4 regions of the Paenibacillus sp. B1-35 genome follow, and region 2 is predicted to be linked to each of the others. Evidence: predicted binding sites of a transcription regulator. Region 2 holds the regulator's gene; each other region holds the start of a gene.

Region 1 (5,854 bases), on a different contig from region 2:
GCGTTCTAATTCTGTAACTTGCTGCTGACAAATTTGATCGATCTGTTCTTGTGTTTCTTCGATTCGTTTCTCTTTAGCAGCTACTTGTTCTTCTTTACGTTCCAGCGCTTCTAACTTTTTATCCAACGACTCTTCTTTTTGCAATAAGCGTCTTTCGAGTCGTTGAACTTCGTTCCGTCGTTCGCGGATGTCCTTCTCCGCTTCATTGCGAAGCTTATGGATTTCGTCCTTCGCTTCAAGCACTGCTTCTTTCTTCAGCGCTTCAGCTTCCTTGCGCGCGCCATCCATAATTTGTTCCGCGGCGTGTTCAGCACTCGTTATCTTCGCTTCGGCAAGCGATTTGCGAATCAGGTATCCGATTCCAAACCCCAAGAACAATGCGGCCACAACGAGAACGATCGCGAGCCAAAGTTGTACGTTCATTGCCTCACCTCCCCGTTGGTTCCTCCAAGCACTGCTTGGGACAGGTTACATTTTTGGTTTTCAAGTTTCCCTATTCATTAATCAACTCAATAGACTAGTGTTCGTGCACTAGCCTATGTATATGCTCTAGGCATACACGGGCGTCGCCTTAAGGCGACAATCGGAAATCAGTAAATTGGCGAAATGAATCATTAGAAATCAATCTCTGGAAGAGGGGATTGATCTCGTGAAAATAAAGATACATGTTCATTTTATTATTCATGAAAAGATATTGTCAAGCAAATGACGTGAGTGGTCACTTTATTATTCGTCAAGATGGCCTGATACACCCTCTTCATCAACTTGCTCATCCGCTGCAGCATAAGCTGCCCGACGCGCCATATCCATTGGGAAGCCTCTGCGGGCGAGGAAGGCTGCCACTTTTTGCTTGCGCAGATGCATTTCCCCCTTCGTCTGTCTCCATTTTTTGCGAGCGGCATGCAGTGCGCTTTCCCATTCCTCTTCCGGATCTATCGAATAAAGCGCAGTTTCAATATGCCGATCCTGCACTCCCTTTTGCTTCAGCTCATGCTGAATCCAGCGGCGCCCCTTCATATGACGATTCAGACGCTGATGCGCCCATTGCATTGCATATGATTTATCATCGACCAACCACTCCCGTTCCAAACGATCGAGCACCTCATGCACGATGCCGTCTTCATAGCCCTTCTGGGCTAGGTTACGTGCGAGTTCGATGCGTGTACGTGGTTTGCGCTGCAAATACTTAATCGCTTGCACGTAGGCCTTATTCCCTTCGTCTGCACGCAATATCTCCGTAAGGGAGTCGAGTGACAGTTCTGATCCTTTTAATAGTCGGAACTTGATCATCACATCTTCATGCACTTCAAGCGGAGCTGCCCCATCGAAATGAATCGTATAGCGACCAGCCTGTCTCTCCACGCGCTCTATGCGTGTGATTGTTACGATACGTTCACTATCCTTCAAACGGCTCTCCTCCATACAAATACATAGAAGCACCTTCGCCTAACGCGAAGGTGCTTTGAGCAGACAACGAATTATTCGTCGTCACCTAATTCCAATTCTAATGTATCATCATCATCTTCACTAACACCCTTAGCAGGGATTGTTGTCGTTAGATTGCTTGCTTCACGAATTTGATTTTCAATGGATAACGCAATTTCCGAATGTTCCTTCAAGAATTGCTTCGCATTCTCGCGACCTTGGCCCAATCGCTCACCCTCGAAGGAATACCAAGCACCGCTCTTCTGCACGATATCCATCTCTGTGCCAATATCGACGATGCTTCCCTCGCGTGAGATACCTTCACCATACATGATGTCGATGTCTGCCTGCTTGAACGGAGGAGCAACCTTATTCTTAACAACCTTGATGCGTGTACGGTTACCAATCATATCTGTACCTTGCTTAATTGTCTCAACACGGCGTACCTCAAGACGAACACTGGAATAGAACTTCAATGCACGGCCGCCTGGCGTTGTTTCCGGGTTACCGAACATCACGCCAACCTTCTCACGAAGCTGGTTGATGAAGATCGCGATCGTCTTCGATTTGCTGATTGCACCAGACAATTTACGCAATGCCTGCGACATCAAGCGAGCCTGAAGACCAACATGGGAGTCTCCCATTTCGCCTTCAATCTCTGCCTTCGGAACAAGTGCTGCAACAGAGTCAATAACGATAATGTCGACAGCACCGCTTCGTACCAATGCTTCCGCAATTTCAAGCGCTTGCTCCCCTGTATCTGGCTGGGACAACAGAAGTTCGTCAATATTGACGCCCAGCTTGCTTGCATATAGCGGATCCAACGCGTGTTCCGCATCAATAAATGCAGCTTGTCCACCAGTCTTCTGTACTTCAGCGATCGCATGAAGCGCAACCGTTGTCTTACCGGAAGATTCTGGTCCATAAACCTCGATAATACGACCTCTCGGCAAACCGCCGATTCCTAAAGCTATATCTAATGCAAGAGATCCGCTTGGTACAATCTCGACTTGCATGTGATTGGATTCGCCAAGTTTCATGATCGAACCTTTACCGAATTGTTTCTCAATTTGACGCAAAGCCATTTCTAACGCAGCGCGACGATCTGACACAAACTCACTTCCTTCACTGATTCGTTTGATATATACATCATAACGTGTTTCATTCGGTTTGCCAAGCATTTTTTCGAACATACATTCGTTTTTTGACGAACACACCCACTTCAATATCCATTTTTACCATATATTAGATATATCAATTTGCCGGATGCAGCCAACAAAAAAACCGCAACAAAGCGCACATACACTTTGTTACGGTTCTTCCGCATCTATAATCGATTGTAGCTTCCGCTCTTTATTTTGTCAACAATTTCTAAATTACATCGCATTATGCACGGATCGTTCCTGCAGCCGTCTCCATAACCGATACATAATGGCATATACCGTACGGCGGCGTATCCCTTCCCGATCTCCATTCAAACGCAACTCTTCAACAACAACTTCCTTCCCCTTCTCGGCAATTGCTATATAAACCAAGCCGACAGGCTTACGCTCCGAGTGGTCAGGCCCTGCAACTCCCGTTATGGCTACTGTGAAATCAGTATCAGCAATGTCCTGCATCCCTTCAACCATAGCCTTCGCAGTTTGCTCACTTACTGCTCCAGGTGCATGCTCTCCCTCAAGCAGCTCATGAGGCACGCCAAGAATTCGTTCCTTCATTTCGTTCGAGTAGGTCACCGCACCGCCAGCGAACACATGCGAGCTTCCAGGGATCGCCGTAATCGTATCAGCGAACATCCCTCCTGTACAGCTTTCGGCAGCGGATAAGGTTAACCCATATTGCGTCAACTGCTTCACAAGCACTTCTGGGAGCGGCAAATCCTCAGTTGCATAGAGATGCAAGCCCAGTCGGGTGCGAATTTCACGTTCCACCTGATCGAGCTTCAACTCGGCTTCTGTCCGATCTGTCCCTTTTACAGCCAATCGAACAAGTACCTCCCCTTCCTTTGCATAGGTGGCAATCGTTGTATCTGTTTGCTGCTCGATCAGATCGAGAAGAGCATTTTCGAGACCTGATTCTCCGATGCCCGCAAATTTCAGCATTCGCGTATACAAGGAGGATTGATCAATGACTTGCCGACGCTGCAGCCACGGAATCGCCTCATTGTCGAGCATTGGCTTCATTTCACGTGGAGGTCCTGGAAGCAGTACATACGTTGTTCCATTATGTTGGAGGACATTCCCAACGGCGAGGCCTGTCGAGTTCTGCAGTACATCAGCCCCATCAATGACATGCGCTTGACGCTTATTGCTTTCAACCATATGGATGCCGCGCCCTGCAAACATCTCTGTCATCTTGGCCATTGCCGGTTCATCGTATGTCATCTTACGACCTAACATTTCCGCAAGTACATCCTTCGTCAAATCATCCATCGTTGGTCCTAGACCGCCGGTAAAAATGAGCAGGTCAGAACGATCCCGAGCTGTTTCAATAGTCTGTTGAATTCGCTTGGCGTTATCTCCGACAACCGTATGATAAAACACATCCACACCAACCAAAGCCAATTGCTGTGAAATATATTGAGCATTCGTATTTACAATTTGTCCGAGCAGCAGCTCAGTGCCAACTGCAATGATTTCTGCTTTCATGTCAACCACCATCCCCATAAGTCTGTACATAAGAATAGGTGCCTCTTCCACCCCGGAAACAGCCGGAAATACGGAAAAAGCACCTATTTACCTAACAGCTTCCGCTCATCTATCACGAAAGATGCAGCACATTTTTATTTTTGACAAAATAGTCAATTCCCGAGTAGACCGTGATCAACGCGGCAACCCACGTCGCCAATATATCAAATCGGAAATGAAGAAACGCAAACGGAAAGTTGTTAAGCAGCATTGCCGCAATCGCCGTTATTTGTGTCGCCGTCTTCCATTTTCCCCACTTGCTGGCAGCAACAACCGTTCCTTCGAGCAAAGCAACTTGACGAAGGCCTGTAACCGCGAACTCACGGCTGATAATGACAACCGCGATCCACGCATCACACTTTTGCATCTCAACAAGAGAGATGAGTACCGCCGCTACGAGCAGCTTGTCCGCAAGAGGATCAAGCAGCTTTCCTAAATTTGTAACCATTTTGCGTTTACGGGCGATATAACCATCCAATCCATCAGTACTTGCAGCAATAATGAAGATCAAGGCCGCAATAATCTGGTTGTAAGTAATCGAAAACCCCTCTAGTTCAATCGCAGGCAAATAATCAAAGTTCACCAATAGGAAGAACATCATTATTGGCACAAGAAAAATACGGACCAACGTTATCTTGTTCGCCAGATTCACGCGAGACCCTCCCCGGCTAAGTCAAATTCAAGCGCATGAGTAATCCTTACCTTTGCAATTTCCCCAATACTCAATGGCTGGCCGGAAATAAATACTTCCCCGTCAATTTCAGGGGCGTCGAATTGCGAGCGGCCGATGAATACATCATTGCGGCCATCGTAACGCTCAACAAGGACTTCCAATATATCACCAATACGCTTCTCACTTACTTCTTTAGATACTTGACGTTGAATCTCCATAAGCGTATTCGCACGCCATTCTTTCACCTCATCAGGGACATGGTCAGGCAAGCGAGTTGCCGGCGTGTCCTCTTCGGAAGAATAGGTGAATACACCTAATCGATCGAACTTCATTTCCCTAATAAAGTCGCATAGTCTGTCAAAGTCTTCGTCCGTTTCTCCGGGGAACCCTACAATAATAGACGTACGCAGCGCTACACCCGGGATTCGTTCACGGATTTTGTTCACGAGCTCTCTGGAATCACGCTGGCGGCCCGGACGTCTCATACGCTTCAAAATGCTATCTTCGCTATGCTGCAATGGCATATCGATATACTTGCAAATCTTCGGATTGCTTGCAATCGTATCCATAAGCTCCTCGGTGAAGAAACCAGGATATGCGTAGTGCAGGCGAACCCATTCCACACCTGGAATTTCGCTTACTTTATTCATCAACTCCGGCAGCTTGAAGCCATCGTACAAGTCTACACCGTAATTCGTGGAATCCTGGGCAATTAAGCTAATCTCCTTAACCCCTTGTTCTGCCAGCTGGGCTACCTCCGCAAGAATTGACTCCATTGTACGGCTGCGGAACTTGCCTCTCATAATTGGAATACTGCAGAAGGTACAATTGTTGTCACAGCCCTCGGCAATCTTGACATACGCCGTATAGCGCGGAGTCGCCACTTTACGCGGAAGGATGCGATCATAATCGAACACAGGGTTGCCTACCCGGATAGGCTTGCTTCCCTGCAGTGCTTCATCAACAATATCATTGATTTTATCAAAGTCGCCTGTACCAACGATACCATCAATCTCCGGCATTTCATCGAGAAGCTGCTCTTTGTATCGCTGTGTTAAACAGCCCGAAA
Region 2 (5,854 bases):
CTAAGGGCATAGGGGATACTCAAGAATCTGCAATCACTATCTTCCCCAAGAACGCTGTAAATTTATACATCGAGGGTAACACTGACAAGGACTGGTTTATATGGACTAATAACACGGGTAAAATGCAGAGATTTGTTGCATGGATTCAGCCAAAGGATGATTGGAATAATTTTAGATTAGCTTTAAAAATTCAGTATATCGATAATACAAGCACGGGATTAATGTATGCAAATTATAACATTGGACCACATCAATTTATTGAAAACATATACATTCCTAATGGAGCAAAGTTATATTTACTTGTAGAGAAAGTAAATCATTCACTGACTCAATATTCGCTTAATTTCGATGTAAATGATATATAACATGAATTAAGCCGCTGATAATCAGCGGCTTTTGTTTCTAGCATATCATTGTGATGCGACTCTAAGATATGAGTTTGTTGGAATTATGTTTTATTGGAAAATAGAACATTTCTCTTATATTGAACATTTTGCAATTGATTCTAACATGCGTGGGAATGATCTAGGATCTCGCTGCTTATAAGAATTTTTGGAAGAACAAAGCCTTTTGATTTTGAAAATTGATCCAACGATAGATTCAATTTCAATCCGATATAAAAACTTTTACATGATACTAGGTTTTCTACAATAGAACAGTAGTTGACACGTTATAATAATGCATCAAAGAATGTACTTCCAAATGCATTGTTACCAGAAAGTAAAGAACAAGCTGTTCTCATTCTGATTTTACGACTTCATGTCGCGGATATAACTATTTTTCTTGAAATGTCCTCCTTTTACATGCTTCAGATGGGCAACGATCATGAAAGACACGATGACTAGCAAGAACCAGGAGCTGAATTTCCCCCACTTCACAAGATTCCAACCGTTAACTTGATGAGGATAATACCATGCACCCAAAAATGTCCCGATGTTTTCTGCAACCCATATAAAAAATCCGATTAGAGCAAACGACAGCACAAGTGGCATACGACGTGTCACGCCCAATACCGTATACTCGACGTACGTTCTAAAAAAGATGACGAATAGCAAGAGCATTAATACCCAACGTAAATCATAAATAAAGTGATGGGTCATGAAATTAAAATATATGGCCAACCCTAGCGGTATCGTATACCAAGGTGTGGGATATCGATATACCTTGACCTGTAGTCGTCGCCATGCTTGACATAAGTAACTCGCCACACTCCCGTACATAAATCCGCTGTATAAAGGTACACCGAATATTTTTGTCCAGCCTTCTTGAGGGTAAGCCCAAGAACCCATATGGACTTTGTATATTTCGAGCATAAGTCCAATCAAATGAAAGACGCAAATTACCTTTAATTCGTCGAACGTTTCGATCCCAAGTCGAATCATAATAATCTGTGCAATTATGCAAACAAACAACAAGAAATCATAGCGATGCATGAAAGGGATGTCAACGGTTTTCGTAAGTGCCAGCATTGCAAAAATAAAAGCGGGGAATAAGCAAGACAGCGCTTGCTGCCAGCCAAAATAAATGAATGACCTAAGTTTAAAAAATTTTCCCATTCGATTCTCCTACATTGATTATCGTATTAATCGGTTGATGAACAAGCACCATGTAATTCGTTAGGTACAATCATAATTAGGAATATACTATTAGTCAATAAATAATTATTGAAAAACAATAAAATAATAATATGCCGACTCAAATGAATTAATGATTTCTATAGATATTGTAACGAAGGGAAGAGGGCGAAAAGTAAGTTAATCTTCAATCCGGTATAACGATTGTACTGAGCTTATTTTTGAAAATATTGTCTTGAGGGGGATAGTGGAGATGGAAGCAAAATAAAATGCCTCGTTTAACCAGCTAATGAAGTGGAAACGAGGCATTTCTGTTTGTATTAATGAAAATCACGGAACAAACCAATAACTTTGCCTAGAATAGTTACGTGTTGTAAGCGAATCGGCTCATAAGTTGGATTTTCAGGCTGCAAGCGGATATGATCCTTTTCTCGATAGAATGTCTTAACCGTCGCTTCATCATCTTCGGTCATCGCAACGACGATATCTCCGTTGTTCGCTGTCTGCTGTTGACGTACGATGACATAGTCGCCATTATGTATACCGGCCTCAATCATACTATTCCCCATGACCGATAGCATGAATACATTTTCATCGTCTCCAACCATGTGCAAAGGCAGTGGGAAGTAATCTTCGATGTTCTCTGTTGCGGTAATCGGTTCACCCGCAGTTACTTTACCAACTACCGGCACACGCGCAAAGGAGCGAGAAAAGTCTGCCGTGCGGTCGGACTGATCGCTAAGCAGTTCAATTGCCCGAGGCTTCGTAGGGTCACGACGAATAAAGCCCTTCTTCTCGAGACGATCAAGATGACCATGTACGGTAGAACTGGATGCTAGACCAACGGCTTCTCCTATTTCACGAACAGAAGGTGGGTAGCCCTTAGCTCGGACTTCATCACGTATAAAATCAAGGATAGCTTGTTGACGACTTGATATTTTAGACAAGGGTATCAACTCCAATGAATACTCTTTTGACAAAATTATACCACAGAACCTCCGTTCGTACAAACATAAGTTCTAAAGATTTTGAATAAAAAATAGAATATAGGCGTAATCGGATAAGAAGGAAATAAAGTATCTTTAATCATTTTTGATCATGCTGTTTTCAATGAAATGCATACAATCCCAAAAGAGTAACGAACAATAAAAGGGGAACGAGCGTTCTAAATATATGTTGACTCAAACGTGTGTTCGTGTTAAATTTGAAATATTAAATAATAGAACAAGTGTTTGGGAGTGATCATTTATGATGTATACAACGTATCGTTCCATTTATAAGGTGTCGACAACAGCTTCGCAATCTGAGCAAAAGAAGCGTTTGTTTCCTTTGCGTGTGCGTTTTATGATCAGTTTAATCGTATTGTTGTTCATTACTTGTGGAAGCATTGTACAAGCACTTGGAAATGATGATGACCGTGAGGATGTTGTGAGTGGAACTGTTGTTGAACGAGTTCTTGTTCAGCCTGGAGATACGTTGTGGGAGATTGCATCAACATATAAGCCTGAGCATACGGATATTCGTGAATTTATATATGAAATTGCACAATTGAATCAGTTAACAGGTGAATTTTTGCAGGCAGGAGAAGTATTGTTGGTACCGATTCCTTGATAACAAAACAATTTTCGGAAAATTGGCTCAGATGAAACAAATATCTATACATATAAACAGTTTACGAAGGGGCTCATGGAGCCTCTTTTTTATCTATATAATGGCTTTGGAGAAGCTTGCTTGACAAGCTGGTACCTCCATGTCAAAGTAGAACATATGCTTACACACATGGAGGTACATGATGAATATTGACAAGCTTATTGCACGAATTAATGAACTGGCCCGCAAACATAAGACAGTAGGGCTGAGCGAAGCGGAAATGGAAGAGCGCGCAAAGCTGCGTGAGGAATATTTGGTACTTTTCCGTAAGCAGGTGCGTAATCAATTAGACAATATTCGCTATGTAGAGGACGAAGAAGGAACAGATAATTCCGGTACGAACGGTCTCGTTCATTAATGACTCTTCATTAATAACGATGGATTATCATTACTCGTTTACAATACAGGGGGTAGCGAATTCATGTCTCGCAGTTGGGAACGCAAAGTCCGCCAAAATAGTGCAAAATTGAACAAGCAGCGAATGAAGCAAGGCAAGCCGTCGCTGTCTGCAGGCAAGCCTGCGTATGAAGAATTTAAAGGACGCAGCTTCATCATGCCGCTCGCATTGATTGCTTTCGCCATTATGTATGCACTACTAGGCGGGATTATCACGAACAATCAATATCCAACTCTTTATTGGGTTACGATCGTATGTTATGTCGGATTGGGAATAATTTTATTCTTAAGAAGACCGTTTCTGCGTGTCGGAGCTGACGAGGTATCAACGATTCGTTGGAATCGTCTTCGTACCTTGTCTTCCAAAGATATGAAGAAGATTGCAATTCAGCCTGGATATGTGGTGATTGAACATACGGGGAAAGGTGCGAATTGGATATTCTCTCGAATGCTGAACAGATACGATACCAATGCAATGGGCGAACGACTGCGCGTCTTTGCTAATCAGCATAAGATTGAGTTCGAAGACACTTCGAAGAAAGAAGCGTCGAAATAAGTTTGCACATGTATATAATGAGAAGCTAATCTAGTCGCTGTGATGGGAGAGAGAAACATGTCTATACGTGCTGTGCTGTTCGATTTGGATGACACTCTATTATGGGATGAACGCTCTGTTGAAGAGGCCTTTGCTGCTGCTTGTGAATATGCATATGAGCGAACAGGTATTGAACCAGAGGAATTGGAGTCTTGTGTTCGTCAAGCTGCCCGCGAATTATACGCTTCTTACGAAACGTATCCTTTCACGCAGAATATCGGGATTAATCCATTTGAAGCCCTATGGGGAAAGTTTGCAGAAGGGGATCATCCTGAATTTCGATTATTAGAGCAGCTTGCACCTGCGTATCGTCGAGCAGCATGGACACAGGGACTTCAGGCAGCCGGTCGAGTTGATGAAGAACTAGGTGCAGAGTTGGCAGAACGATTTATGAGTGAACGTCGGGCCCGTTCTTATGTATATGATGAGACTTACGAGGTGCTCCGCCAATTAATAGCACAGTATCCGTTGTTGTTGCTCACGAACGGCTCACCTGACCTGCAGCAGGAAAAGTTGAATGGTGAGCGGGAACTCTTATCTTATTTTGATCATATCGTAATCTCTGGGCATCATCCGAAAGGGAAACCGGATCCAGAATTGTTCAAGCATGCGATGTCCTTGCTCGGTATAGAACCGCATGAAGGAATTATGATAGGAGACAAATTAACGACTGATATTCAAGGTGCCCAAAATGTTGGTATGCATCATGCCTGGTTGAATCGTAAAGGTCTTGAATTGTCAGGCGATGTTCATCCAGAATATACGATTACGAGCCTAACTGAAATTGAGCAAATTATTGAAGCGATCAACTCGAAGGAATCGTAAATCGTTGTAGATACAACTTCATAATCAATTGCATCGAGCAAGACTAACAAGAGCAAGCCTGTGGGAACACAGGCTTTTTCTAATGCGTTGTATGTATTTATGTGCGGTGAAAAAAGAAAATATTGAAATAAAGAATGAGGAAAAGTGTGATAAATGTCATTGGATCGTCACAGAATTACCTAAATTATAGCTCGATAGAGTCATGAGGAATTGGAGAATGCTGTATATAATGATACGATAATCCTAGCATAAATGTTGAGGAGTGAGCTTGTATGTTCAGCAACAAAAATAAATTAATTGTGCTCATAATGGCAATCGGGGCAATGCTGCTAACTGGTTGTGGAAATAGCTCGGGAAGTAGCTCATCATCAGCCGGTCATGAAGGACATGCTGGTCATGGCTCTGGTGCAATGCAAGAAGGAAATCATGAGATGCCTGCAATGATTAAGGTTGAATTACAGGTGCCGAAAGAAGTAAAGAGCAACGAAGCTGCTACAATCTCAGCTCGGGTAACGCAAGATGATAAGGCGGTAGATGACGCTGACAAAGTCGAGTTTGAATTGTGGATGGATGGAGAAGAGCATGAGATGATCGAGGGTAAGCCTGTAAAAGATGGAACTTATCAGTTCGAGAAGACATTCAAGAAAGCGGGTACCTATACCGTCATCTCTCATGTAACTGCTCGTGATATGCACTCGATGCCGAAGAAGCAGTTTACTGTAAAGTAAGGAATTTCGATAAGAAAATAAAATGATTCCTCTATAAGAAGGGGCAGCTTCATAAGATCCGAGTAAAGACAGGAACTTATGAGACT
Region 3 (5,854 bases), on a different contig from region 2:
ACCGGCATGCATCAACCTTGCACTTAATTCGGCATAATAGGAGCGAGACCATGGAAAAGAGCCGAGCTGTGCTAATGAAGGCTCGTCAATCGCTATCATCTTGATTCGATCATCGGGCTGCCGCTGTTCAATACTCTTCGTTCGCAAAGCATCACGAAATGCCTGCTCCGCCATATGAAACACGCCACCAGCTCCATGAGTGTACACATATACCATAATCATGGTCAGCAGCGATACGATCAATGCCGGGACAACGAATTTTCTCATCTCGAAATCACCTACTTCACCTTGGCAGCATGAACCAGTTTATTGCTACAATCAAGAATGATATATTCTGCTATATTTAATCTATCATATTGTATGAGCGTATACGATGATATTGGTTATTTCAAGCTGAATTTTGTCGAATTTTGCGAATTGTTGCTTTGATGCAGTAATTAGTTGAGGTGAGCAGATATAATAAAATCCCCGCGGGAGGCGCGGGGATCGTGTAGGTATTTCTCTCTCTATGTGTGTAGTATGCTTCCAGTAGATTAGTTAAATGGTGCGTCCGCAATCTTAATAGAATCTGTTGGGCAGCCGTCTGCAGCATCTTGCAGATCGTCAAACAGATCGTCTGGGATAGCGGTTACCCCTTGGTTGTTGTCACCTTCAAAAATAACTTCTGCGATACCCTCATCATCGTAGTCATAAATGTCAGGTGCAGTAGCGCCACATGCTCCACAAGCGATGCATGTGTCTTTATCAACCCAAGTATATTTTGCCATTGGTCAGTTCCCTCCTGTAATCGTACAGATCTTCTTGGTTCCTCCGTTATCAATATAATACAAACAAGCTTGGAATTCAAACGATTTCCAACTTTTTTAAATGATTTGAAAATTATTAATTACTCGTCTGATCCATGCAGTGTATCGGTTTGAAGGGAAGTACCCCGAACACGGTGATTGCGAAGCAATGTAGAAGGATTATCTCCAAGCATTCCTAACGTAACAATCGCATTTTCTCCATATTTATCTCGTATCCGATCCATCGTCTCTATCAATTGCTCTCGCTTCGGCTGACGCTCGAAATCAAACAAATCCAACTGTACGGCCGCTTCTTGCTTTGCTACTAGATTTTGGCCCGTAATCCCTAGAAGCCGAATCGGCCTGCCTGACGTCCAGTGCTTCTCATAAAGCTTCCAGGCCTCATCCAACAAGCATCCAGCATCGTCTGTGGGTCCCTGGAGTGTGCTTGACCGCGTTATCGTCTTCATATCCGGAGTACGAATAGTAAGCTGTACAGTTTGTGCCATCAGTTTTTGCTTTCGTATCCGGCGCGCCACCTGATCTGCCAAGTTCAACAAAACTCTTCTTACTTCTTCCTTCGACTCCACATCCTTCGGCAAGGTCGTCGTATGGCCGATTGATTTGTTCTGTTCACGCTCTGCTTTCACTGGCGAATCGTCGATGCCATTGGCTGCCTGCTTCATCCAATGCCCCTGTATGCCGAACAATGACACGAGCCGCCCTTCATCGGTATGCGCCAGTTCTCCAATAGTGCGTATTCCCGCGCGGGACAGCTTATCAGCAGTTTTGCGACCAATCCCGAACAACTCGCCGCACGGTTTATGCCACAATTGCTTCGACATATCCCGAATTCGCAGGATGGTAATCCCATTTGGCTTTTTCATATCAGACGCCATTTTTGCAAGCAGCTTATTCGGTGCTATGCCAACTGAGCAAGGTAAGCTCAATTCCTCTCGAATCCTCGTCTGCAGTTCATTAGCAATGTCGAGCGGTGTGCCAAATATTTTGGATCCTGTAATATCCATGTAACACTCATCGATCGAAACGACCTCAACTAGCGGGGTATAGCTGCGCGCGATTTCGATAAAGGCTCTTGAATATTTGCGATATAAATAAAAATCAGGCCGAATGACAATCAAGTGGGGACACAGCCGCATCGCCTCCTTCACATGCATTCCTGTGCGAATGCCAAGCTTGCGGGCAGCATAAGAACAAGTAACAATGATACCCTTGCGCAATTCCATGCTGCCAGCCACCGCCGTTGGCTGGCCTTGATATTTTTCAGGTTCTTCTGCTGCATGTACAGAGCAATAAAAAGCATTCATGTCGAGATGCAATATGACTCGACCCTTGGTCGGATAATATTGTTGTATGTAGTTGCGCGAAGTTTCGTTCTCATTCATAATACTGCCCCCTTCCTAACAGCTTCATTGTATTCATACAGCCTAATTAACTACGCAAGACAACGATCCCTTTATTTCTATATATTACCAAGTTATCTCGAACAATTGTTCTATTCTCTTATCAGCTTACTGATTACTACAATCCGTTGCAAGCATGAATACCAACTTCCTTTGCTAAAAAATCAAGTATACGATTATGATTTTCGACTATACAAGCAAGAAAGCAGTGCTATAATAGGGAAATAGTTATTTCCATATTCATCCTTGCATAACTTAAGGAGGTTCCTAGAATGTCAAAATTCATCTCTATCTTTGACACAACACTTCGCGATGGCACCCAAGGCGAAGGAATTAGCTTGTCCGCGGACGATAAAATCAAAATCGCGCGCAAACTTGATGCGATTGGCGTCACATACATTGAAGGCGGCATTCCGGGAAGCAACGGCAAGGATATTGAATTTTTCAAAAGAGTAGCTGCTTATTCATGGAATGCGAAACTAACGGCATTCGGCAGTACCCGACGCAAAGATTCACTCGCCGAACAGGACGCCAACCTAAATCGCATTATTGAAGCGAACGTTCCTGCTGCAACGCTTGTAGGAAAGTCATGGGACTTCCACGTCCATACCGCCCTACAAACGACGCTGGATGAAAATTTAGCCATGATCTATGATTCTATCGCCTATCTGAAGCAAGCAGGACTTGAGGTGATGCTCGACGCAGAGCATTTCTTTGACGGCTACAAAAACAACACGGAATATGCGATTGCAGTACTGCGCAAGGCGCAAGAAGCCGGCGCTGACTGGGTCGTCATGTGCGATACCAATGGAGGCACACTGCCTAACGAAATCGGTACCATCATTCGAGATGTTCGCAACCATGTGCAAGTGAAGCTTGGCATTCATACACACAACGATTGTGAGCTCGCTGTTGCGAATACACTTGCAGCGGTAGAAGCAGGCGTCACACAAGTACAAGGCACAATCAACGGATATGGTGAAAGATGCGGCAACGCCAATCTATGCTCCATCATTCCGACACTTCAATTGAAGATGGGATACTCCTGTGTTGAAGATAGCCAGCTCCAAGCGCTAACACCGGCTGCTCGATATATAAGCGAGATCGCCAACGTAGCTATGCCTGTCAATCAGCCTTATGTAGGCAACGCAGCCTTTGCACATAAGGGAGGCATCCATGTCTCTGCGATCATGAAGGATCCTCGTACCTATGAGCATATCGTCCCTGAATTGGTTGGCAACAAACAACGGATACTTGTATCTGAATTAGCAGGCCAGAGCAACGTTCTTTCAAAGGCACAGCAATTAGGGTACGAACTTGATGCTACGAAGCCTGAAACGAGAGCAATTATGGATCGAATCAAGGAGCTTGAGCATCAGGGCTATCAATTCGAAGGTGCGGACGCTTCTCTGGAGCTCTTATTGCGTCAGGCTACAGGGCAAGCCGAGGATCCTTTCACATTTGAGTCGTTTAAAATACTGGTAGAAAAATCATCACAGCAATCCGTTGTATCTGAAGCAATCGTCAAGCTGCAAATAGATGACGAGTCCATTTATATGGCCGCTGAGGGCAACGGCCCTGTGAACGCATTAGACAGTGCGCTGCGCAAAGCACTTAGTCGCCATTACCCTTCTATCGCAGACATGCATCTCACCGATTATAAAGTTCGTGTACTCGATGAGAACAATACGACAGCAGCCAAGGTACGAGTGCTGATCGAATCAACAGACTCCAACAATACGTGGAGTACAGTCGGAGTCTCCAGCAACGTTATTGAGGCCAGTTGGGAAGCACTTATCGACAGTATTCGTTACGCGTTAATAGGTCAAGAGAAGGTGGCTACGTCCACCGAGCGCAAAGAGCAGGTTGGACTCGTCAATCACTAACGTAATGCAAATATTCTTTCATAGAGATAGAGCCATGACCTCCTTGATAAGTGGTCATGGCTCTATTTACTTCAGTTCGTTATTCTGCAATGACTTGTTGAATGGCCTGTTCTAATTCAGCAGGTGGCCTGATACCATCATAACGCTGACGAATTACTCCGTTCTTATCCAGCAGTACATTCGTAGGGAAGCCAATTCCATTATACGCTTTGAACGCCTGCCCTCTACTATCCAGAAGAACCGGATTCGTTAAACCATAGGCCGCAACGAATTCCTTGGCTCCTTCTTCTGTATCGTGAGCGGTTACATTAATCGATACCATTAACAGCTTATCCTTATACTTCTCGTGCAGCTTCACCAAATCAGGCGCTTCAGCCTTGCACGGATCACACCAGGAAGCCCAAAAGTTAACAAAGATCGGCTTGTCTTGCTTCCCGCCTACCGTAATAGGTTTCAACTCAGACCCTAGCACATTCAATGAAATCGATGGCGCCAAGTCCCCAACCTGCCCGCCAATTTTGGTCGGAGCTCCATTATTGCTGACTGTAGATGTCGACTTATCTTGATTGTTCCATATCGCAATTCCAATGAGCAGCACACTCACTACAAGCAATAGTAAACTTTTTTTCATCCTATATTCTCCTTGTTCGCATCTTGTTCCGTGTTCATATTGTACCCTTTTTCCAGTAAAAATACGATTCCCTTCCGACAATCACCTTTCCTAACCTGCTCACGTATGCCAACCGAGTTATGCGGGTACAGTAACGACGAACTGACTCAAAGACTACACGAAGGAAAGGTAATGTATGTCATCACAACAATCTCGGCCACTATGGCTTGAATATGCAGCTCTGGCAACCGTCCCCCTTGTTATGGTACTGGGAAATTCCATGCTTGTCCCGATTTTGCCCGAAGTCAAGCGACATCTTGGATTGACTTCCCTTCAGACGAGCCTCATTATTACTTTGTTCTCGCTATCTGCCGCCATTATTATCCCGGTCGCAGGATATTTGTCCGACCGATTTGGGCGCAAAAAAATTATTATCCCGGGACTTATTATTTACGGAGCAGCCGGGGTATTTACCGGGCTGGGCGCACTGTGGAATTCGTACCCGCTGCTTATTAGCTCCCGGGCTATCCAAGGCTTAGGTGCTGCAGGAACTGCTCCAATTGCCATGGCTCTCGTCGGTGATTTATATAAGGAAGCAGAAGAGAGTCAAGCCATGGGACTAATTGAAGCATCGAATGGAGCCGGCAAAGTCATTAGTCCAATCCTTGGAGCCGCGCTTGCGCTGTGGACATGGACAGCCCCATTTTTTGCTTTTCCTTGCTTTTGCGCTTTGTCGCTAGTAGCGATTATTTGGCTAATCAAGGAACCTCGACGCAAGCAGGAGCCTACTCCGTTGAAAACGTACTTGCACAATGTTGCCGAAATATTCAAAAAAATGGGGCGTTGGCTAATACCCGCTTTTTTTGCAGGCTCGCTCGCCTTATTCATTTTGTTCGGCATTTTGATTTATTTATCCGATATATTAGAGGAAAAGCCATATTCCATTAAAGGTGTCGTGAAAGGTCTCGTGCTCGCGATTCCGCTGCTTGGCATTGTAACCACCGCCTTCATTACAGGTAGCTTAATTAAGAAAAACGGTATTCTCATTCGGCGTATGATGATAATCGGACTTGTCTGCATGTCACTATCACTCGGTCTTACGATCATGTTCCACAAGCAGATCGTGTGGTTCATTGCCTTAATTACGAT
Region 4 (5,854 bases), on a different contig from region 2:
ATCCTGCATCGCAAATTACGGTTCGGATCGTGTCCTATGAACCGATTGAAGCGATGGATGAAGTCTTCTTCAAGGAACGGATTGAACGCTGTGTCGCTCATCGCCAGCGCTTCTTGCCTGGAGCTGCGGCATATCGTCTTGTGTATGGAGAAGCCGACTTCCTGCCGGGACTCATCGTCGATCGCTTTGGTGATGTTCTCGTCGTGCAAATCGTGACACTCGGTATGGATGTGCATCGGGAGGCTTTGGTTGCAGCTTTGGTAGATGTCATGCAGCCGCGCGGCATCTACGAGCGCAGTGATGTGCCAATTCGCGAGCGGGAAGGACTTGAACTGAAGACAGGTATTCTGTACGGAGATTGCCCGCGTCATATTCAAGTGGAGGAGAACGGGCTTCTCATCGAAGTGGATATTGTAGAAGGACAGAAGACTGGCTACTTCTTCGATCAGCGTGAGAACCGCGCTTCCATTGCCCCGCTCATGACAGGCTGGGGAGCCCGCAGCGGCATCCGATTGGGTGAAGTAGAAGCAGAGGATGGAACTGTGCAGACGCTGCCGCTTAATGCAAAGGGCAAGCCGGTTACCTTCCCTTGGTGGGATGGAGCGACTGTGCTGGAATGCTTCTCTCATACGGGAAGCTTCACACTGAATGCTTGTAAATATGGGGCCAAGAAGGTCACTTGTCTCGATATTTCCGAGCATGCGATCGAGAGTGCGAAGCGCAATGTTGAATTGAATGGTTTTACAGAGCGTGTAGAGTTTGTCGTTGCGGATGCCTTCGCCTACTTGCGCGAGCAGGTTCACGGCTTGGAGGAGCGTGCACAGCGGGCGAGTGGAGAAGCCGGTGCGAAGAAGGTAGATACTTCGAAGCCGATGACCGCTGGCGGCGGACGTACGTGGGATGTTGTCGTACTGGATCCTCCCGCCTTCGCAAAAACGCGAGGCGCTGTTGAGGGGGCGTATCGCGGATACAAGGATATTAATCTGCACGGCATGAAGCTCGTTAATGATGGCGGCTATTTGGTAACGGCAAGCTGCTCTTATCATATGCGGCCAGACATGTTCATGCAGTCGATATTGGATGCGGCACAGGATGCGGGCAAGGTGCTTCGTCTTGTGGAATGGCGCCCTGCGGGCAAGGATCACCCGCAAATTGCGGGTGTTGATGAAGGACATTATTTGAAGTTCGCTATTTTCGAGGTTCGCACGAAGTAGTATTTTATGCGGCTCTTCCGCTGCAATTGAAGGGATTTACGTGAAAAGCGCTATGCGCTGTAGACCAGATCGGATTGGTCTACAATGCACGGCGCTTCTTTTGCATACGTACATGTTCAAAATCGTATCCGTTTAAAGATTTCATCTTGCTGCTATTTTATTCCGACTGCAGTGCGAGTTATAAATGCACCGCCCAGCCAGCGTCCATATCCACCGACTTGCGCCCAGTTGAGTGTGCCGTTCAGCACCTGTTGGCCATTGTCGGTTACGAACAACTGCCCGTCATTCGCAGCAGAGGACTGGAAAGGTTCAGGCAATGGGGACGAGCTTGGAGACAGCTCAAGCAGAGGAGCATCGCCACTTGTCAATCTGCGCAGGTAGCCCCAGAATTGCAAATCCCCTAGTCCGTATTCCGGCAGCTGCTTGCGAACAATGTCGTAGCATTGTTGAAAGGAAGCAGTTCCATCCTTAACGGCATGCAGTGTGATTCGCTCGACAATTCCCATTCCATCCTGTACGGATGGATAACGGGAAAGATGGAACTGAAGCGCTTCCCTAATAGCGCAGAATGGGGCAGATACGGAACTGGCATCGTTAACCCATTGCGCAATTTTAAGCGGATTTGGACTCGTATATGCGATCCATGCTGATCGCATCCATTCGATACGCTCTGCGGTCAGTAAAATGGCAGTGTCGCGATAAGGAGCCAATTGTTCTCCTGTCAACGCGCCAAATCCGAGATAGCGATCATGCTCAGCGATCGATGCAATATCGACCCAGTAAAGTTTGGCGTTCGCATTTTCCTGTGTTAGGCGATCCACTAAGCGGAGTAGCATTGTAATGTCAAACAAATCGTGTTCGAACCATAATGCAATCTCATTAGCGGGTAAAATATCAGATTTCCACGAACGTTCCTGTTCATTTCCTCTCTGCAAAAAAACAGTTGAAGGCAGTCCGCACATGCGCTCCAGTTGCAAAGCCCGATACGCTAAATACTGCTCTAGCCTTGCATATACAGGGCCTTCGGTCAGCAGTTCAGAATATACCCATACCTTCTCTTTCCATCGCTGTTCAGCAATGCTGCTTAGTTGTCTGGCAGTGCACTCCCCGTTGACAATATGAATCATGACAATCAGCCTCCTTGTTCGAATTAGAGGGTATGTTGAACATGAGCCTCGTCTTCGATCCCGCCTTCCTCGTGAAATGATGTCTATCACAGGAAGCGATTGGCGAATATCGGCATCTTTTCCAAACATGTGTTCTATCGACAGATTGGATTATGGTATAATGAAACCTAATGCTAGAATCGGCTGTATTCGAAAATATATACCATTTATTGGTTTGATTATAGTTTATCACATCGTGGCAAGCAGATGCCATGAATCGTAATCAGGGAAATGGAGGGATCACTTTGCCGTTGCATTTTGTCATCGGTCGTTCCGGCAGTGGCAAGACGGAGCATGTATTGAGACAAGTACGAGATGAGCTTCGGAGTAAAGCGGACGGGACTCCGATCATATGGATAGTGCCTGAACAGGCAACTTTTCAAGCAGAACATGCGCTCATTCGCGAGGAAGGAATCGCGGGCATTATGAGAGCGCAAGTGCTGAGCTTCCGTCGTCTTGCGTATCGGGTAATGCAGGAAACGGGCGGCACAGCACTGACTCCTATCAATGAAGAAGGCAAGAAGATGCTGCTGTACAAAATCTTGCAGCACCGCAAGTCGGATTTGCCTTTATTCGCTGGTGCGGCGGAGCAATTTGGATTTATTGAGAAACTAAATGATCTCTTTGATGAAATGAAGCGATATCGAGTGGAACCCAGTGAGGTGGATGAGCATCTCGCTTTTTTGGATGCGCATATGACCGGCCAGCCGCTGCTGTCCGCGAAGTTGCGAGACATATCCAGCATTCTGCACGAATTCGAATCGGAATTGGCTGGCCGCTATTTGGATGGCGAAGATGTGCTTGCCAAGCTGTCCGAGGGGGTTGCAGCATCGAAGTATGTAAAGAATGCTGATATTTGGATTGACGGGTTTCATGGATTTACCCCACAGGAATATGCAGTTCTCGCTTCCCTTATTCTTCATGCGCCTAATGTGAACGTGACGCTGTGTCTGGACAAGGCGTATGAGCTAGGCGAGGTTCCGCATGAGCTGAACTTGTTCCACCCGACGGCTACTACGATGCTGAAGCTGCGCGAAATCGCCGACACCCTCGGTGTAGAGATCGGGCGCATCACGAAGCTGGAGCCGCAGGAAGATCCGCTTCCACGTTATGCGGCATCGCCCATGCTCGCTCATCTGGAGCGGAACTTCGAGCGCAAAGTAAAGTATCGCGAGTCGGAAAATGCCGCCGCGGCAAGCAAGATCAAGGATGGGCATCCGCCTGCCCGTAAAGATGAACAGGAGATTACCGTGCAGGCTGCTGTTCATCGCCGCGCAGAGGTTGAAGCGATAGCTAGAGATATGCTGAGCCGTGTGCGCAATGAACAAGTCCGCTGGAGAGACATGGCGGTTATGGTGCGAAATATTGCGCATTATGGCGAGCTGATTGATACGGTGTTCACGGAAGCGGGGATTCCATACTTTACGGATCAGAAGAAATCAGTTTTACATCATCCTTTTGTCGAAATGACGCGGGCTGTGCTTGATATATTGATAGGCAATTGGAAATACGATGCTGTATTTCGATTTGTCAAAACAGACTTTCTGCTGCCTGACGACGCCTCGATAACAAGAGAGCATTTTGACAAGCTGGAGAACTATGTGCTTGCTTGCGGCATTGAAGGGACGATGTGGACGAATAAGCGTCCGTGGCCCGTGCTGCCAGACCTGTCGCTCGATCCGGATCATGCCGATGGAGCGGCGGAGCGTACGGAAGAAGAAGCCGATGCTGCGGAAAAACCAAAACATGCGCCAGAATGGGTGGAGCATTGCCGCAGCATCATTGCCGAGCCGATTGCCGAGCTTGCACGCTCGATGAAGGCAAGCTCGAATGTGCGAGGCATGTGCGAAGCCCTGTACTCCTTCTGGATGGCGCTTGGCGTACCTCACAAGCTGGAGCGCATGAGTCAGGATGCTCTGCTTGATGGGGATGTCCAGTTATCGCGGGAGCATCGGCAAATATGGGGCTCGCTCTTAGACATTTTGGATCAAATGGTTGAAATGGTTGGCGAAGAGAAGATGAGTATAGAATTGTTCGGCGGCATGCTCGATACTGGATTCGAGAGCATCAAAATGGCGCTTGTGCCGCCTGCGCTTGATCAGGTGCTCATTGCTTCGATGGATCGGACAAGACCAGGCCAAATTATGCATTTATATATGTTAGGCGTAAATGATGGCGTTATACCAGCGCGGCCGATTGAGGATGGAGTGCTCACCGAGCATGAACGGGATACGCTGCAGCAAATTGGCATGGAGCTTGCGCCGGGCGTTCGCCGCAAGCTTTTGGATGAGCGTTTCTTAATCTATCAATCTTTTGCTACTCCCAGCAGAAGTTTATGGATTAGTTATGCGCTCGCTGATGAAGAAGGAAAGACCCTGCTGCCGTCCGAGGTGGTGCGGCATGTGCGCAGCATGTTCCCGCGTGTGCAAGAACGGCTCGTCATGGCTGAGCCGAACGAGTTTATGAATGAACAGGAGCAAGCGGAATTCGCCGTCTATCCAGAATCTGCGCTCAAGCACTTGATCGTCCAGCTGCGTCAATGGCGTCAAGGAAGGCCGATCGCTAATGTGTGGTGGGATGTATACCGCTGGTTTGCAGCGCAGCCAGCTTGGCATGATCGACTGAAGGTGCTGATGAGCTCACTCTTGTATCGCAATCAGGCAGAGGCGCTTACTCCGGTAACGAGCCGTCACTTGTACGGCACTGCTTTGCGGACGAGTGTGTCTCGCATGGAGCGTTTCGTTGCCTGTCCATTCTCGCATTTCGCTTCCCATGGCTTAAAGTTGAAGGAGCGTCGGGTATATCGATTGGAGGCGCCGGATATTGGGCAGCTGTTCCATGCGGCACTCAGCCGTTTTGCGATAGATTTGCAAAGCTCGAACCGCACATGGGCGGCTCTGTCTGCGGATGAATGCCGGGCAGAAGCGGATCGCATTGTAGATATGCTTGCTCCAAGGCTACAGGGGGAAATCCTGCTGAGCTCGAAGCGCTATGAGCATATTTCCCTCAAGTTGAAGCGAATTGTAGGACGTGCGGCTTCTGTGCTTGGGGAGCATGCGCGAAGAGGCCGTTTTGAGCCGATTGGGCTGGAGTTGGATTTTGGGCCAGATAAGCTGCTGCCGCCGCTTCGTTTCACACTTAGCAATGGATGCACGATGGAGATCATCGGCCGCATTGACCGAGTCGACAAGGCGGAAAGCGAGCGAGGCGTTCTTCTGCGCGTGATCGATTACAAATCAAGTGCGACAGATTTGAAGCTGCAGGAAGTGTATTATGGGTTGTCGCTGCAAATGCTCACTTATTTGGATGTGTTGATCACATATGCGGAAATGTGGCTTGGAACGGCGGCATTGCCTGCAGGCACACTCTATTTCCATGTTCACAATCCGCTATTGCAGGCTGCGAATGGAATGAGTGTGGAGCAAGCTTACGAGCAAATGATGAAGAAATATAAAATGCGCGGACTCGTCCTAG

The links. Region 2 encodes LexA, which represses DNA repair genes until DNA is damaged. Its sites were predicted from a motif close to CGAACATATGTTCG; they were not measured.
Region 1: recA (recombinase RecA) is a predicted target of LexA. The motif match lies at 2,612-2,625, and genes of this name have one in related genera.
Region 3: ACQ5BJ_RS24060 (DNA polymerase IV) is a predicted target of LexA. The motif match lies at 2,290-2,303, and genes of this name have one in related genera.
Region 4: addB (helicase-exonuclease AddAB subunit AddB) is a predicted target of LexA. The motif match lies at 2,464-2,477, and genes of this name have one in related genera.

What each region holds. Positions count from the first base shown of each region.
Region 1 covers NZ_JBCHVJ010000002.1:653,896-659,749, reverse strand. The annotation lists gene rny (ribonuclease Y) at 1-423, opposite strand, end outside; gene ACQ5BJ_RS10575 (regulatory protein RecX) at 727-1,407, opposite strand; gene recA (recombinase RecA) at 1,479-2,537, opposite strand; gene ACQ5BJ_RS10565 (competence/damage-inducible protein A) at 2,802-4,073, opposite strand; gene pgsA (CDP-diacylglycerol--glycerol-3-phosphate 3-phosphatidyltransferase) at 4,186-4,764, opposite strand; gene rimO (30S ribosomal protein S12 methylthiotransferase RimO) at 4,761-5,854, opposite strand, start outside.
Region 2 covers NZ_JBCHVJ010000001.1:1,117,031-1,122,884, reverse strand. The annotation lists gene ACQ5BJ_RS04655 (hypothetical protein) at 1-365, shown strand, start outside; gene ACQ5BJ_RS04650 (DUF817 domain-containing protein) at 750-1,556, opposite strand; gene lexA (transcriptional repressor LexA) at 1,895-2,521, opposite strand; gene ACQ5BJ_RS04640 (LysM peptidoglycan-binding domain-containing protein) at 2,823-3,185, shown strand; gene ACQ5BJ_RS04635 (DUF896 domain-containing protein) at 3,367-3,582, shown strand; gene ACQ5BJ_RS04630 (hypothetical protein) at 3,646-4,176, shown strand; gene ACQ5BJ_RS04625 (HAD family hydrolase) at 4,234-5,040, shown strand; gene ACQ5BJ_RS04620 (FixH family protein) at 5,313-5,768, shown strand.
Region 3 covers NZ_JBCHVJ010000009.1:62,271-68,124, forward strand. The annotation lists gene ACQ5BJ_RS24050 (CHASE2 domain-containing protein) at 1-267, opposite strand, end outside; gene ACQ5BJ_RS24055 (ferredoxin) at 534-767, opposite strand; gene ACQ5BJ_RS24060 (DNA polymerase IV) at 887-2,191, opposite strand; gene cimA (citramalate synthase) at 2,482-4,095, shown strand; gene ACQ5BJ_RS24070 (TlpA family protein disulfide reductase) at 4,175-4,726, opposite strand; gene ACQ5BJ_RS24075 (MFS transporter) at 4,902-5,854, shown strand, end outside.
Region 4 covers NZ_JBCHVJ010000002.1:290,344-296,197, forward strand. The annotation lists gene ACQ5BJ_RS08790 (class I SAM-dependent rRNA methyltransferase) at 1-1,214, shown strand, start outside; gene ACQ5BJ_RS08795 (DUF1835 domain-containing protein) at 1,367-2,341, opposite strand; gene addB (helicase-exonuclease AddAB subunit AddB) at 2,626-5,854, shown strand, end outside.